Regions from separate parts of the Priestia sp. SRI_019 genome, predicted to be linked through region 1. Evidence: riboswitches for the same ligand, from Rfam matches in the RefSeq annotation. Region 1 holds a riboswitch; each other region holds the start of a gene.
The links. A riboswitch is a leader RNA that binds a small molecule or an ion and turns the genes downstream of it on or off. The one in region 1 is predicted to bind S-adenosylmethionine.
Positions count from the first base shown of each region.

Region 2: it holds a riboswitch for S-adenosylmethionine, as region 1 does, so the genes downstream of both, AC2YJL_RS05595 (BMP family lipoprotein) here and AC2YJL_RS17885 (hypothetical protein) in region 1, are expected to answer to the same signal.
Region 3: it holds a riboswitch for S-adenosylmethionine, as region 1 does, so the genes downstream of both, AC2YJL_RS16820 (trans-sulfuration enzyme family protein) here and AC2YJL_RS17885 (hypothetical protein) in region 1, are expected to answer to the same signal.

Region 1 is NZ_JBYCZN010000002.1:1,504,198-1,508,822, forward strand. It holds gene AC2YJL_RS17880 (M20/M25/M40 family metallo-hydrolase) at 1-566, opposite strand, end outside; gene AC2YJL_RS17885 (hypothetical protein) at 1,033-1,275, opposite strand; SAM riboswitch class I at 1,344-1,445, opposite strand; gene AC2YJL_RS17890 (amidohydrolase) at 1,509-2,663, opposite strand; gene AC2YJL_RS17895 (GNAT family N-acetyltransferase) at 2,711-3,217, opposite strand; gene AC2YJL_RS17900 (methyl-accepting chemotaxis protein) at 3,424-4,625, opposite strand, start outside.
Region 2 is NZ_JBYCZN010000001.1:1,085,856-1,090,480, reverse strand. It holds gene AC2YJL_RS05605 (ABC transporter permease) at 1-391, opposite strand, end outside; gene AC2YJL_RS05600 (ABC transporter ATP-binding protein) at 366-1,898, opposite strand; gene AC2YJL_RS05595 (BMP family lipoprotein) at 1,981-2,991, opposite strand; SAM riboswitch class I at 3,067-3,173, opposite strand; gene AC2YJL_RS05590 (hypothetical protein) at 3,501-3,659, shown strand; gene AC2YJL_RS05585 (YjgB family protein) at 3,997-4,581, shown strand; gene AC2YJL_RS05580 (GNAT family N-acetyltransferase) at 4,609-4,625, opposite strand, start outside.
Region 3 is NZ_JBYCZN010000002.1:1,293,000-1,297,624, forward strand. It holds gene AC2YJL_RS16810 (hypothetical protein) at 1-263, shown strand, start outside; gene AC2YJL_RS16815 (trans-sulfuration enzyme family protein) at 301-1,482, opposite strand; gene AC2YJL_RS16820 (trans-sulfuration enzyme family protein) at 1,466-2,611, opposite strand; SAM riboswitch class I at 2,683-2,800, opposite strand; gene AC2YJL_RS16825 (hypothetical protein) at 2,967-3,629, opposite strand; gene AC2YJL_RS16830 (spore coat protein) at 3,699-4,625, opposite strand, start outside.

The sequences.
Region 1 (4,625 bases):
AGTTCTAAAAGAACAGGCACTGCTTTTCTCATCCCAAGCGAATTTACTTCTTCATCCGGCACCGACAGCAGCAGGATGTTTCCGTCAAACTCTCCGTTGCATGCTCGTTCAACCATACTGATATGCAGGGCAATGCCTGCTTTCATGTCCATCGTTCCTCGGCCAAAAAGCCAGTCTCCTTTTATCATATCCTTTTGTACGTGTGCTGGAACTTGTTCCATATGGTTATAAAAAGTACTCGTTAATGTATGAGCGTGAAAAGCATCTTTTTTCCACTGTCCATAATCTTGTACATCCACTACATCGTAATGACTTACGAGTACAACTGTTTTATTCGTATTTTTCCCTTGAACAAAAGCTGTGACAATCGATCGCCCGTCTCCTGTTGAATGAAGCTCGACCTGCTCGTTTTTTTGAAAGTAAGGCAGCTTCAATAAATACGACGCTATCGATTCAGCCATTTCCACTTCTGCCATCGTTCCTGTCACGCTAGGTATAGAAACCAATTCGCTTACAAGTTTTTTTAACTGTTCTTTTGTTTGATACAAAGATGTTTTGTTCGACATACCCTTCATCTCTTTCCTTTTTCTAAATTTTCTATCAAACAAAACCATTCGTCAATCCCTTTGACAGAGACCCTTTCATTCTATCCCTATGTATCATAGTATGGCGCTGCCTTTACGCACATGATAAAAAAAGAGTGCGCGGCTAGGGATAGCACCGCACACTCTTTTTTTACTTTTGGTCATCTTCTAAAAAGTCTAGGATACGATCAATAAGCTGTTCGCTTCCTGCATCGTTTCCGTGTTCAAGAGACATTTCCATTTCAATGCTCCTTTCATAAAATATTCTTGTTTTATAACATACCACAATTCATTTCGAATGTAACCTTTAATTTGTGTAAAAATTTCGACAATTTATGATTAATTTTGAAACCTAGTGAGTAATGATTATACCCACCAGATTCTTCGGTTGTCAAAAAACATGCTTTCTATTTAAAAATACTTAAAAAATAGAGGCGCGAGCAGACTTCTATAACAGACAGCCTACTCGCTCAAGCTTGGAACAGCATGATGAATAAATTTCTAGTTCATTTGCTTTTTGTACATCTTTAATATCTATGCCTACAGCATATGTACGAACTTGGTTTTCGACCACAATTTCGTAAAATGTTTCTAATTCACGATAAGCTACTTCATAATGCTTTCCTAATAATTTCACGGCTTCCTTTAATGCTTTCTCTCCTGTATGTGCTGCAACTGCTGTATGACTCATAAAACCCTCTCCTTTTAGAAAAATAAAAAAAACTCATTTTGCTTTGATGCAAAATGAGTTTTTCACCCGTTTTATCACCCAAAGCACATGCTTTGCTGGTAGGAGCACCTTACATTCGTAGGTTGCTGTGGAGTCAAAGAGCCAGATCTCTCGTCCACTCGTGATAACTTTTTTAATTTAAAATTTATTTTATCAAACAATTTCATCCGCGTAAATAGAAAAATAAAAATATTTTAATTTTTTTGGTAATGGAATGAATTCAAAAAATGAAAGCTTAGATTAGCAAAATAAGAAGCTGCTACAAGTAATGCCTCTTCATTTAATGAAAAAGAAGGATGGTGCCATTCATATTCTCCAGCTGTACCCATCCATACAAAAAATCCTGGTACATGCTGCTGATATACGGCAAAATCTTCTCCTCCAGGCGATTGTTCAGCTTCTACGACTTGATAACTAAGATCTTCTGCCGCTTTAATAGCCATTTTTTCCAGCGTATCATCATTGTTGACTACAGGAAGATATGGATACCATTTAACGTCTACTGAAGCCCCGAAAGCTGCGCCAATCCCTTCAGCAGTTCGTTTCATAAGAGCCGGTATTTTTTCTCTCGCTTCTTCTTGAAAGGTACGCACCGTTCCTTCAAGCGTTACTTTGTCAGGAATGACGTTCCACGAGCTCCCTCCGTGGATTTGAGTTATGCTGACAACAACATTTTGAAAGGGGCTGAGATTACGGCTGACAATGGTTTGTAAACTAGTAACAATTTGACCAGCAGCAGCAATCGGATCTACTGTTTTTTCAGGGATGCCCGCGTGACCTCCTACTCCTTTGACGTCAATTTCAAAACGATCAACGCTTGCCATTAAAGGTCCCGGTTTGATACCTATGGTCCCTACAGGAAGATCCGGTTTGTTATGCATCCCAAATATCGCTTCCACTCCTTCAAGCACACCTTTTTCCACTAGCATTTTTGCCCCAGAAGCCGTTTCTTCGGCTGGCTGAAAGATAAATCGAACCGTACCGCAAAGCTCCTGCTGACGCTCTTTAAGAAGGATAGCTGCTCCGATTATAGAAGCCGTGTGAAAATCATGGCCGCATGCGTGCATAACACCGTTCACTTCAGAAGCAAATGGCAGATTGGTCTTTTCTTCAATTGGCAGCGCATCAATATCAGCTCGAATAGCGATAGTAGGTCCCGGCTTTCCTCCCACAATTTCTGCTACTGCTCCTACGTCTAATTGGAATGCATCCGCTGTAGAAATATCATAGTGCTTTAACCACTTTTTAATACGTTTAGTTGTTTCATATTCTTTCATTGAAAGCTCTGGAAACCGGTGCAGCTCACGGCGTATGTCTATTAGCTCATTTAGTAGTAATTGATCTGTCATCTTTATCACTCTTTCACATTTCTTAATTTAGATCACTTCTCTATCTTTTACGACAAAGAGTGTACCTCATTGAATTTTTTATAAAGAAATACGGTCGTATAACCTTCTGCAAGGTGCTTTTCTTTAGCTTGAACATATCCTTTTCGTTCATACATCTCAACTAACCAAGGATGTTCTTTTGCTGTTCCTAAAGACACACCTGGTGATTTAAACGTATTTTTTATTACCTCTTCCTCTACTAGATACAGCAGCTTAGAACCAACGCCTTTCCTGGCAAACGACGGGTCTACTGCAAACCACCAAAGGTGCGGAACAGCAAACGGACCTGGATGTTCTCCCCAAGGCATTCGTATCGACACAGTTGCAGCGATTCTTTTATCTTCTTCATATACATAGCAAAGGTTTTGAGAAATATTTTTCTTAACGAGGGCAAGATCAGCAGTAGCTGCTAAGAAAGGAATGCCTAGCTCTCGAATAGGCTTATATGCTTGTAGAGTTAAGTTCAATAAGTTATCTGCGTCGTCATTTGTTGCCAAACGGAATTCATTTTTCATCTCTTCGTCTCCTTATGTAGTGCTTAAATATTTTATTTAACTTATAAGTTTACTAAGAATTAAAAAAGACAGACTGCCGCCTTGCGTACTCACTATACAACTGCTTTTATAACGTGTCAATTCTATTTATCGTTTTCTATAAAGGGTATAAATAAAACAAATACACGCAGAAAACTGCGCGTATTACGTACATATCAAGATAGACTTCAGGACTCACTTACCGTAGATTTTAAATTAGCGGCCAACACCACAAGTTCTTCTATAGATGCTAACTCCTCCTGTGAAGCCGCAGCTACTTCTTCAGCGTAAGCAGCTGCTTGTTTAGCGATCTCCGAAAGGGCCATGACAGACTCCATTACCTTAAATGAATACCCATCAATCTCTCCTGTTGCCTTTGTCATTTTGTTCATTTGTCCTTGAGCGGCAAAGACATCTTCAATAATTGTGGAAAACTGTTGCGTTACATCTTCGACAGTGGCAATGCCAAGCGTGACTTCTTCTGTATTGACTTCCATGTTTTGATAAGCCTGCTTTGCCTGCGCTTCAATTTCTTTTAACAGATGACTGATTTGTATAGCGGACGTTTTAGATTCTTCCGCTAGCTTACGTACTTCCCCCGCTACTACAGCAAAACCTTTTCCATGTTCTCCAGCCCTTGCAGCTTCAATAGCAGCATTAAGTGCAAGAAGATTTGTTTGTTCAGCAATTCTTGTAATCGTATTAATAATGCGGCCAATCTCTGCGGAACGATCTTCGAGCCCCTTTACTTCACTGGTGGATATCTTAACTGTTTCATAGATTTTATTCATTTGATTCGTCACCTCTTTCACCGCAACATTTCCCGTAGAAGCATGTTCAGAGGCTCTGTTCATCGATTGTTGTACCTTTGAAGAATGATCAGTCATTTTCTGAAGTAGCTTGGCCATATCCACCATAGCTTGCTCGGTTTCAACCACACTTGACAACTGCTTATCAGAACCCGCAGCAATCTCTTGAATAGACATCGTAACTTCTGTTACAGCTGTTTTTGTTTCCTCCATGCTTGCAAGCAATTGCTCTGAGGAATGACTGACCGTGCTTTTTGTTTTACTTATTTTCTGACGCAGCATTCTCATGTGAGTCATCATTTCATTAAATGAAGATATGAGTGTACTAATCTCATTTTTCCCTTTCAAAGGAACAACATCTACAGATAAATCGCCGTTTGAAATCCCTTTCATTGTTTTTGACAAATTTTCAACCGCAATTATGTAGCGACGTATGATAAAATAGAACACGGTAGTTGTAAAAGAAACAAACAGAAATGTAATCACTAGCGTAATCGAAGCTGCTTGCTCTTGTTTCACAATAAGATAATAATTTGTTACTTCAATTACAGTAGATGTTATGGCCACCATGGCTGCAATCA
Region 2 (4,625 bases), on a different contig from region 1:
TCCAGCCTGCTAAAACAGAAAGCAAACCTCCTGCCACAACAGCAGCTGCGATAGCCGCTATAAGCTTGACTATCCCCGGCGCTGGCAGATAATAAGCGACAATTGCTGCGCTAATCGCTCCAACGACCATCTGTCCTTCTCCCCCTAAATTAAACACACCTGCTCTAAAAGCAAACCCGACACCTAACGCAATTAAAAGAATAGGCGTAGCGCGAGCCAGCGTAGTAGTGAAGAAATAAAAATTACCAAACGCTCCATTCCAGAGCTCTGTATATGTTTGAAGAACCGAACCACCAGTTAAGGAAATAATAATGCCTCCTATTGCTAAGCCAAAAATAACTGCAATAATCGGCTGGATTAATGATTTAAGAAGTTTCTGCAACTGTATCACCTTCTACCGTTCCTCCTGCCATTAATATGCTTAGTTTCTCTTCTGTTGCCTCTTCCCTTGTAAGCTCTCCGACAATGCTGCCTTCGTACATAACTAAAATTCGATCTGATAGGGAGATAATCTCCGACAGTTCCGAAGACACAAGTAAAATAGCGGAGCCATTATTCCTTTTTTGAATCAAAGCACCATGAATACGTTCCATTGCCCCAATATCCACTCCTCGCGTTGGTTCAGCAGCAAGTAGAAAAGAAGTGTTTTGCCCAAGCTCTCTGGCAACAATCAATTTTTGCAGATTTCCCCCTGACAGCTCTCCTGCTTTTTGCTTAGATGAAGTGGCTTTAATCGAAAATTCATTTATCCATTCCTCCACGCTCGACTTGAATATCTTTCTTTTCAGCCAGCCCATCTTCGAGTAAGAAGCTTTATACTGATAGCCCATCAGTGCATTTTCTTCAATCGTATCGTCTTTGGAGGCTCCCCACATATAGCGGTCTTCTGGAATATGAGCGATGCCTGCTTCTCTTCTTTCACGCACAGATCGCCCTGTAAGTTGCTCATCGCCAAGTTTGATACTGCCACTATCTGTTTCTATTAATCCAGCAATGGCTTGAAGCAGCTCTGATTGTCCATTTCCCGACACGCCTGCAATACCGACAATTTCGCCTGCAGAAACGTGAAGAGACACATTTTGCAATACGTTTTTTTGTCCTTTTCCTTTTAAAAAGAGATTTTGTACGTTTAAATGAGAGGTACCTTGTGATGGTATTCTTGCAGGACGCTCTTTTAATTCTCGCCCTACCATCAGCTTGGCTAGGTGGTGAGCATTGGTATCTTCTTTACTTGTGACGCCGGCTACTTTACCATTTCGAAGAACCGTAATGCGGTCCGCTACTTCCATCACTTCTTGCAGCTTATGTGTAATAATAATGATACTTTTACCTTGAGAAGCTAAAAAACGGATTGTTTTTAATAGTTCCTTCACTTCATGAGGAGTAAGAACGGCGGTAGGCTCGTCTAAAATAATGATTTCTGCTCCTTGATACAGCACTTTTAAAATCTCAATCTTTTGCTGTTCTCCAATTGAGCAATGTTTTACTTTCTTATGAACATCTACTGAAATTTGATAGGTTTGGGTTAATTGCTGTACATCTGCTTTCGCCTGCCTTCTATTAAAAAAGAGGCCTTTCTTTGGCTCATGCCCCAAGACAATGTTTTCAGCCACTGTAAAATGCGGAAAAACCATAAAATGCTGATGCACCATACCTATTCCATTTTTGATCGCATCTGCAGGAGATGAAAACGAGACGGTTCTCCCGTGTAACTGAATACTTCCTGAACTCGGCTTTTCCATTCCGTAAAGCATCCTCATCAACGTCGTTTTTCCAGCGCCATTTTCTCCAACGAGCGCGTGAACCTCGCCTTTTTTCAGTTTAAAGGACACGTTATCATTTGCTAAAAATGAACCGTATTTCTTCGTCAAATTCGTTAACTGCAGCAGCTCACTCATTCTATTCATTGCTCCTTTCCCCATTAGGATTTTTTCAAAAATAAGAAAGAGAAGCCAGCCTTACTCGACTTCTCTTTTCAACTCACTTTGCTAACGGATCTTTTACCACTGTTTTTCCATCAATAATCGAATCTTTAATTTCTTTTAATTGATCAATTACATCTTGCCCTACAAAGTCATTAAGAGGCGTCTTGCTGTCTTGAGTCACATACGTTAACCCAACACCTTTTTCTTTCAAGCCGTATGTCACTACGCCCGATTTAAATTTGTCATTTGCCAGTGCTTCTACCGTTTCATAAGCAGCCGCATCAGATCCTTTTAACTGCGATAAAACGATATGCTCAGGATCTACTTCCGTACGGTCAATATCTTGGCCAGCCGTATAAAAACCCTTTTCTTTTGCTGCTTCAAATACACCCAAGTCGCCTACCGCTGAAGCTCCGGCGATAAAGTCAGCTCCTTTTGAAGCCTGTAAAATAGCAAGTTCTTTTGCTTTAGCTGGATCAGAGAAGCTTCCAACATAGTTTACTAGAAACTCTGCTTTTGGATTTGTTGATTGTAATCCTTCTTTAAAACTTACCGTCCATTTTTTTAATAATGGAATATCATCAGCTGCAACCATTCCTACTTTATTCGTTTTTGTAACTAATCCTGCCGCTGCTCCTAATAAATATGAAGCTTCTTGTTCACGGAATACAACGCTTCTTACATTTGGTAAATCGACCACTGTATCAATAATCGCAAATTGACGCTGCGGGTTTTCTTGAGCTACTTTTTTCAATGCATCTTCGGATTCAAAAGAAGACGTAATAATCAAATCATAATTTTCTGCTACGGCAGCACGCAAGTTACTTTCAATGGCTGCTTGGTCCGTAGATTCAATTGTCTTTACATCAATGTTGTACTTCTTCCCAGCGCGTTTTGCTCCATCATCCATTTGTTGAAAAAACGGGTTAACTCCAATCTTTTCAGGTAAAACAAGAGCAATTCGCTTCTTTCCTTTCTCTTCACTTCCGCTGCTTTTTGTGCTTTTTGACTGACAGCCAGTTACGAGTAGTACAAGCGCAACGGCTAAAATAAGAAGTCTCTTCATTTAACTTACTCCCCCTATAATATAAAAAAAGCTCTTCCTTTATATAAAGGAAGAGCTCGTTAACCAAACGTCTCTTCCTCATCTTCAAGAACATACTGTTCTTAAGGATTTGGCACCATTCTGTCATAGACAGCGGTTGCCGGGTTTCACAGGGCCAGTCCCTCCACCTCTCTTGATAAGGAAAACAATAGCTATTTGTTTTATGTAATATAGTCAATATTAATAGTTTTTTAACAATTGTCAATATTATTTTTCTTTTTCACGCAAAAAACTTAAAAAACAGATAGGATTATATGGTTTTAGTCTACTAAAATACAGATCAATCTTCTAAATTAATCATCGTATGCTTTCTAGCAAAGCGCTTACGGTAAGTCAGCTAGTCTTCTAGAAGGGTCATGTGTAGCAGAGCACTTTTATTACATCTCTTTTGTTAATCCACTATCGATTGAAATCACTTTACCAAGAATGTTAGACTTTTCCTGAGCGATATTTTTTAAGAGGTGTTAACGTTGAAATTGATGAAAGAATTATCTGGAGTAGCTATTGGACTCATTATCGCTTTGGCGGTTTCAAAAATCTTTTTTGATACCCCGACCAATATTGGAATTGTAGTTATTTTTATTACTAGTATGGTCGTAACAGGTATAGCAAGAGCGAAACTAAGATAAGATAAAAAAATCACTACCTTTTATTAGTAAAGTGGTGTTTTCTTTTAGCTGCTTTAGTATAAGTAATCTCGGTTAATATCTAATATTTTATAATGAATTAGAACCCTCTCTATATTACGTTTTTTACCTAATAAAGGAATATAAACCAATCTTTTAACCTATGATAAATGAATTGTTTTTTGCTTTTTACTTTACCTGACGTTTACATTCTAAAAGACGTGTTAAATTATATATATATCAGTTACCAACTAAACTAAGACTCCTTGACTATTCTGGCCTACCTGCTCTTTTAGGTAGACTGAAGTTGCTAAATCGTTATATATAGGAGGAAAAAATCATGAAAATGAAACAACGACTATCAAAAGCAGCGGCGGCTGCAACGATTACAGGAATTGCTGCGTTTGGATTTGCTCCTGTCGCTCAGCTTGATACACCAGCCCACGCAGCTACATCTCAAGAAACAAGCAGTCAAAGTCAAACAGCTGTAAAAAACATTAATGAAATTTACAACGCCGCAGTAAAAGGTGAAGTGCCACGCCTAACGGCAGACTTCAAAATTGGCAAAACACTGCGTCAAGACGTTCGCGATCAGTTCGGTCCCCCGCCTGAAGGTTCATCAAACAACTTTGACTACTATCACCCGGAAATGGGTCACCCTGGATACGCATTTGGCTATGATCAAAATAACGTCATTAACGAAATCCGCTATTTTGGTACAAATGTAGAGCGTCAAACAAATCTAGGCTCCATCACCCAAGCTAACTTAAAGAAAGAATTAGGTCAGCCGAACTTTACAAGCAAAGTAAAAGGTGATGGTACGGCTCAAACGAAGTACACCTATCACGCCGGCGCCTATGATCTTGAATTCATTTTTGATGATAGCAAAACGTTAAATCACGTTAATTTAGTTAAAAAACCTTAAGTAATAGAAAAAGTAGCAGGCTGTCTGCTACTTTTTTTCATGAA
Region 3 (4,625 bases), 210 kb from region 1:
CTTCTGAACATTTACTAGCAGCTTATCAAACCCTATGGTTGAACCGTTCGTTCGCTTCTAAACAAGCCATGACAAGTGAAGATCAGCTTCACGAAGCCATTATGAAAGATTTAAAAGATGAAATGACTCATCCACGCGTCCGGCAAACACCGTATGTAAAATATCACCTTGGCATAAAAAGAATTCTAAACAGCAGTCTTTCCTCTGATGAAAAAGTTGCGCTTGCGTCCCTATACACAAACCTTTTAGATAGCTGTGTATAACGATAAAAAAGGACTTCCTTGACGGAAGTCCTTTTCCTTATTTAATTAACGCTTTTTCTTCTAAGCTTTGAAAAACAGCGTTAAAGTCTTGCTTCAAATCCTCAAATTCCTCTAACCCTACTGAAAGGCGAAGGAGTGAATCAGTAATTCCTTTTTCTTCACGTACTTCTTTTGGGATACTTGCATGAGACATTGTTGCAGGATGCGTTAGAATGGATTCAACTGCACCTAGACTAACGCCAATTGAAGCTAATTTGACTCCTTGTAAAATATGTCGTGCTACTTTTTCATCCTGTACTTGGAAAGAAATCATAGCTCCGTATCCATTTGCTTGTTCTGAAATCAGTTTGTGATCTGGATGACTTTTTAAGCCCGGGTAGTATACACGGCTCACTAGAGATTGTTCTTCAAGCCATTTTGCAAACTGTAGCGCTGTTTTTAACTGCTGATCTAAACGAACTTTTAATGTCTTAATTCCTCGAAGCAGTAAAAAACAATCCTGCGGTCCCAAGATAGCACCAAAAGCATTTTGTACAAACTTTACTTCTTCTGCTAGCTTTTCATCGCTTACTACAACTAAACCGCCAATGACGTCACTGTGGCCGCTGATGTATTTTGTAGCACTATGAATCACAATGTTTACACCAAGGTCAATCGGCTGCTGTAGATAAGGTGTTAAAAACGTGTTATCCACAATTGTAAGGAGATTGCGCTCCTTCGCCAAACTTGCTACTGCTTTAATATCCGTTACCTGTAAAAATGGATTTGAAGGGCTTTCGATATAAATGGCCTTCGTATCTTTTGTGATAGCTTCTTCTACTTTCTCAACCTTCGTTGTATCAACAAAAGTTGTTTTGATACCAAACTTTGAAAATAATCGTGTTAATACACGATATGTCCCGCCGTACGTATCATGTGAAACTAAAATTTCATCCCCTGATTCAAAAATAGATAACACCGATGAGATAGCAGCCATACCTGATGAAAAAGCAAAACCAGCGTATCCATTTTCTAGCTGAGCAATGGTGTTTTCTAAAGCCTCACGAGTTGGATTTCCTGAACGAGAATAGTCATAGCGGCCGTTGTTCGTCTCATCTTCTTGGTTAAATGTAGATACCTGATAAATAGGTACGTTAACCGCTCCAAAATGACCGTCAATTCCTGTATTTGCATGAATTAAGTTCGTTCCAAATCTATGTTTATTATTGTTGGTATGCATCAAATGCCTCCTTCAAATCTTTAATTAAATCATCTGCGTGCTCAATTCCAACTGATAATCGCAGTAAACAGTTTGTTACTCCGACACGATTTCGAATTTCCTCCGGAATATCAGCATGTGTTTGACGAGCTGGGAATGTCATTAAACTTTCCACGCCTCCTAAGCTTTCTGCAAATGTAATAACTTTGACATTTTCTAAAAGTACTGACACGATGTCAGGGTGTGAGACAGCAAAAGAAATCATGCCTCCAAATCCAGTTGCTTGTTTCTTCATGATTTCATAGCCTGGATGTGTTTCAAGACCAGGGTAATACACTTTTTCCACGAGATCATGAGCAGTAAGCCAATTTGCAATTTTCAGTGCGTTTTCATTATGCTTTTCCATACGAAGCGCTAGCGTTTTAACACCGCGTAATAACAACCAGCTGTCCTGTGGACCTAAGATTGCCCCCGCTGCATTTTGATAAAAACGAATTTTCTCTCCTAAGCTACTACATCGAGCCACTACAAGACCAGCAACTACATCATTATGACCCCCAATGTATTTGCTTGCGCTATGTATCACAATATCTGCTCCAAGCTCTAAAGGACGCTGATAATAAGGCGACATGAAGGTATTGTCAACGATAGTAAGCAAATCATGCTGTTTAGCTAACGCAATTGCTTCTGGCAAATCAGTCACGTGCATCATTGGATTCGTAGGTGTTTCAATAAATAAAGCTTTTGTATTAGGACGAAGCGCATCTTTTACTTGTTCGAGATGGGCTGTGTTGACGTACGAAACAGTAATTCCTTGCTCTGAAAAGATTTCATTTAGTACTCGGTACGTTCCTCCGTATAAATCCTCTGATACAATTAAATGATCTCCGTTTTTAAATAGTGCTAAAACTGCCATTACACCCGCCATTCCTGAAGCGAATGCTACTCCTACTTCTCCTTTTTCCAAAGCAGCAATTGCTTCTTCCAATGCTGTACGAGTAGGGTTTGCCGTACGTGCATAGTCAAATCCTGTACTTTGCCCTAAAGCAGGATGAGCAAATGTTGATGCTTGGTAAATGGGTGTTGTAATAGAACCTGTTGAAGGGTCACGACCTACTCCTGAACGAACTAATAAAGTTTCAATTTTCATCTATTTCTCTCCTTAACTCAAAATAAAAAACACTCTTCACAGATGGAAGAGTGTTCGTTTATACACGATTTCTCTCATCTGTTAGAACAATACTGATGTTCCACAGGAATTAGCACCGTTCAAATGAATGTTTCATTTGATGGTTGCCGGGCATCGCAGGGCCAGTCCCTCCGCCACTCTTGATAAGAGTTCTATATAATTGTTGGTGGTTAACGTTTGTTGTTAATAACTTTAATAAAGATTTTCTTTATTGTCAACATAATTTTCTAAAAAATTTAAATCATCTCATTTGTTTATTCAATATACTTGTCCTGATAAGCACATAAAAAAAGAGACGAAAGCGAGGTCTCTTTTTCTAAGGCAAGTGCACAGATTTCACGTGAGCTAACTTCCAATACATACTTTCTCCATTTGCCGTAATTAGTTCAACAATATTATTAGAAACTTCTTTAAGTACGCCAATTTTTTCTGATTGATCCCCTAAATCTAATACGACCAGCTGATTTTCATATTTTTTAAGCTGCTCTTCAAAGTTTCTGACAAAAGGTGCAGAGGCAGGTCTTACTGGGAGCTCTTTGTCACTTAAAGAATAAGGGGTTAACTCATTGCTGTAAGGGGTAAGCCATTTCAAATGATGCAGAGAAACAAAGACATTTTTATACACTGGAGAATAAAACACGAGATAATCATTCAGCACGCTTGTAATATAGCCATGCAATGATTTCCCTCCCGTTACATAAATTTCAATAAATTTCCCTTTTGCCTGCTGTAAAATATTACGGTAAGAAATTCGCTGACTTTCTTCTATTAAGTTCTCTTCTATTTCACGTAAAACCGTATAGTCTTCTTCAGATACTTCCCGCAAACCATGCATGTGTAAAAGAGGAATATACAAATAATCATGTCCATTATACAAAACCATAATATCTAATCCAAGATCAATAAGTCTGCCAACAAATGTCGTTTTACCTGAAATATCTAACTCCACAATTTTATTGATATAATGATTCATACTCATTCTCATTCTCCTCCTTTTTCCCATATGATAGAAAAGGTGCTTTATAAGCACCTTTTATGTTCCATTTCATCATGCTTTCCAACGATAATTTTTCGTTTTAATAACTTTCTCAGCCGGTGTTGAAGAGCGTGAACCCGTACGGCGTCCTCGAGAACGATCGTCTGTGCGTCCACCCGTGCGGCGTCCTGTACGTCCACCTGTACGTTCTCCCGTACGGCTTCCTGTACGTTCTTCTGTAGACTTTGCAGCTTCAGTCTCTCCATTTTCTTCTGTTTCTTCATTATTTTGATTGTTATCGTTTTGTTTAAAAGCCCCTTTTGCTCCTACACAAATGGTTTTAACGTGTCTTGGCTGTAAGCGTAATACTTGATTATTCTGCACAAGTGTAAATGTACCATTTCGGCTTTGTACTAACACGCCCTCTACAGCTTCAGGTCCTCCATTATTGATTGATACCCATTTATGAGAAAGGTGGGCAAAAAGATCGTTAAAGCTTTTGGATTTCATATATTCTGGTTCTTGGCTCACTAAGAGTTCATTTGCAGATTGATTAGTTTGATCTCCATCGTTGTTTTGATATTCACTCACACTCTTAACGTGTTCAGTATTAATATAGATGACACCGTCGTCTTCTGTGAGTAGTACTATATAAGCAGATTCAAATGAACCTAAGACATCAAGAAGCTGACCTGCTTTTTTCTCCGGTCCACCTTGGTTAACCTGCACATATTTAGTTTTCATCAATGATAAAGTTGTAGCAAAAGTTTTCCCTCGATATAATTCTAATTCTGCGCTAATTCCAGTAAACGTTTGTGCCGAATTTGACATAGTATCTTCAGTGATACTTTTTACATGCGCTAAGTGATAATATACAAGTGTATATTCTTGTTGATTATTATTTTGGTTGTTTTGATTGTTTTGGTTGTCATTTTCACCATTATTGTTATTATTGTTATTGTTGCTTTCCACTGCTAAGATTAAATAATCTGATTGCAC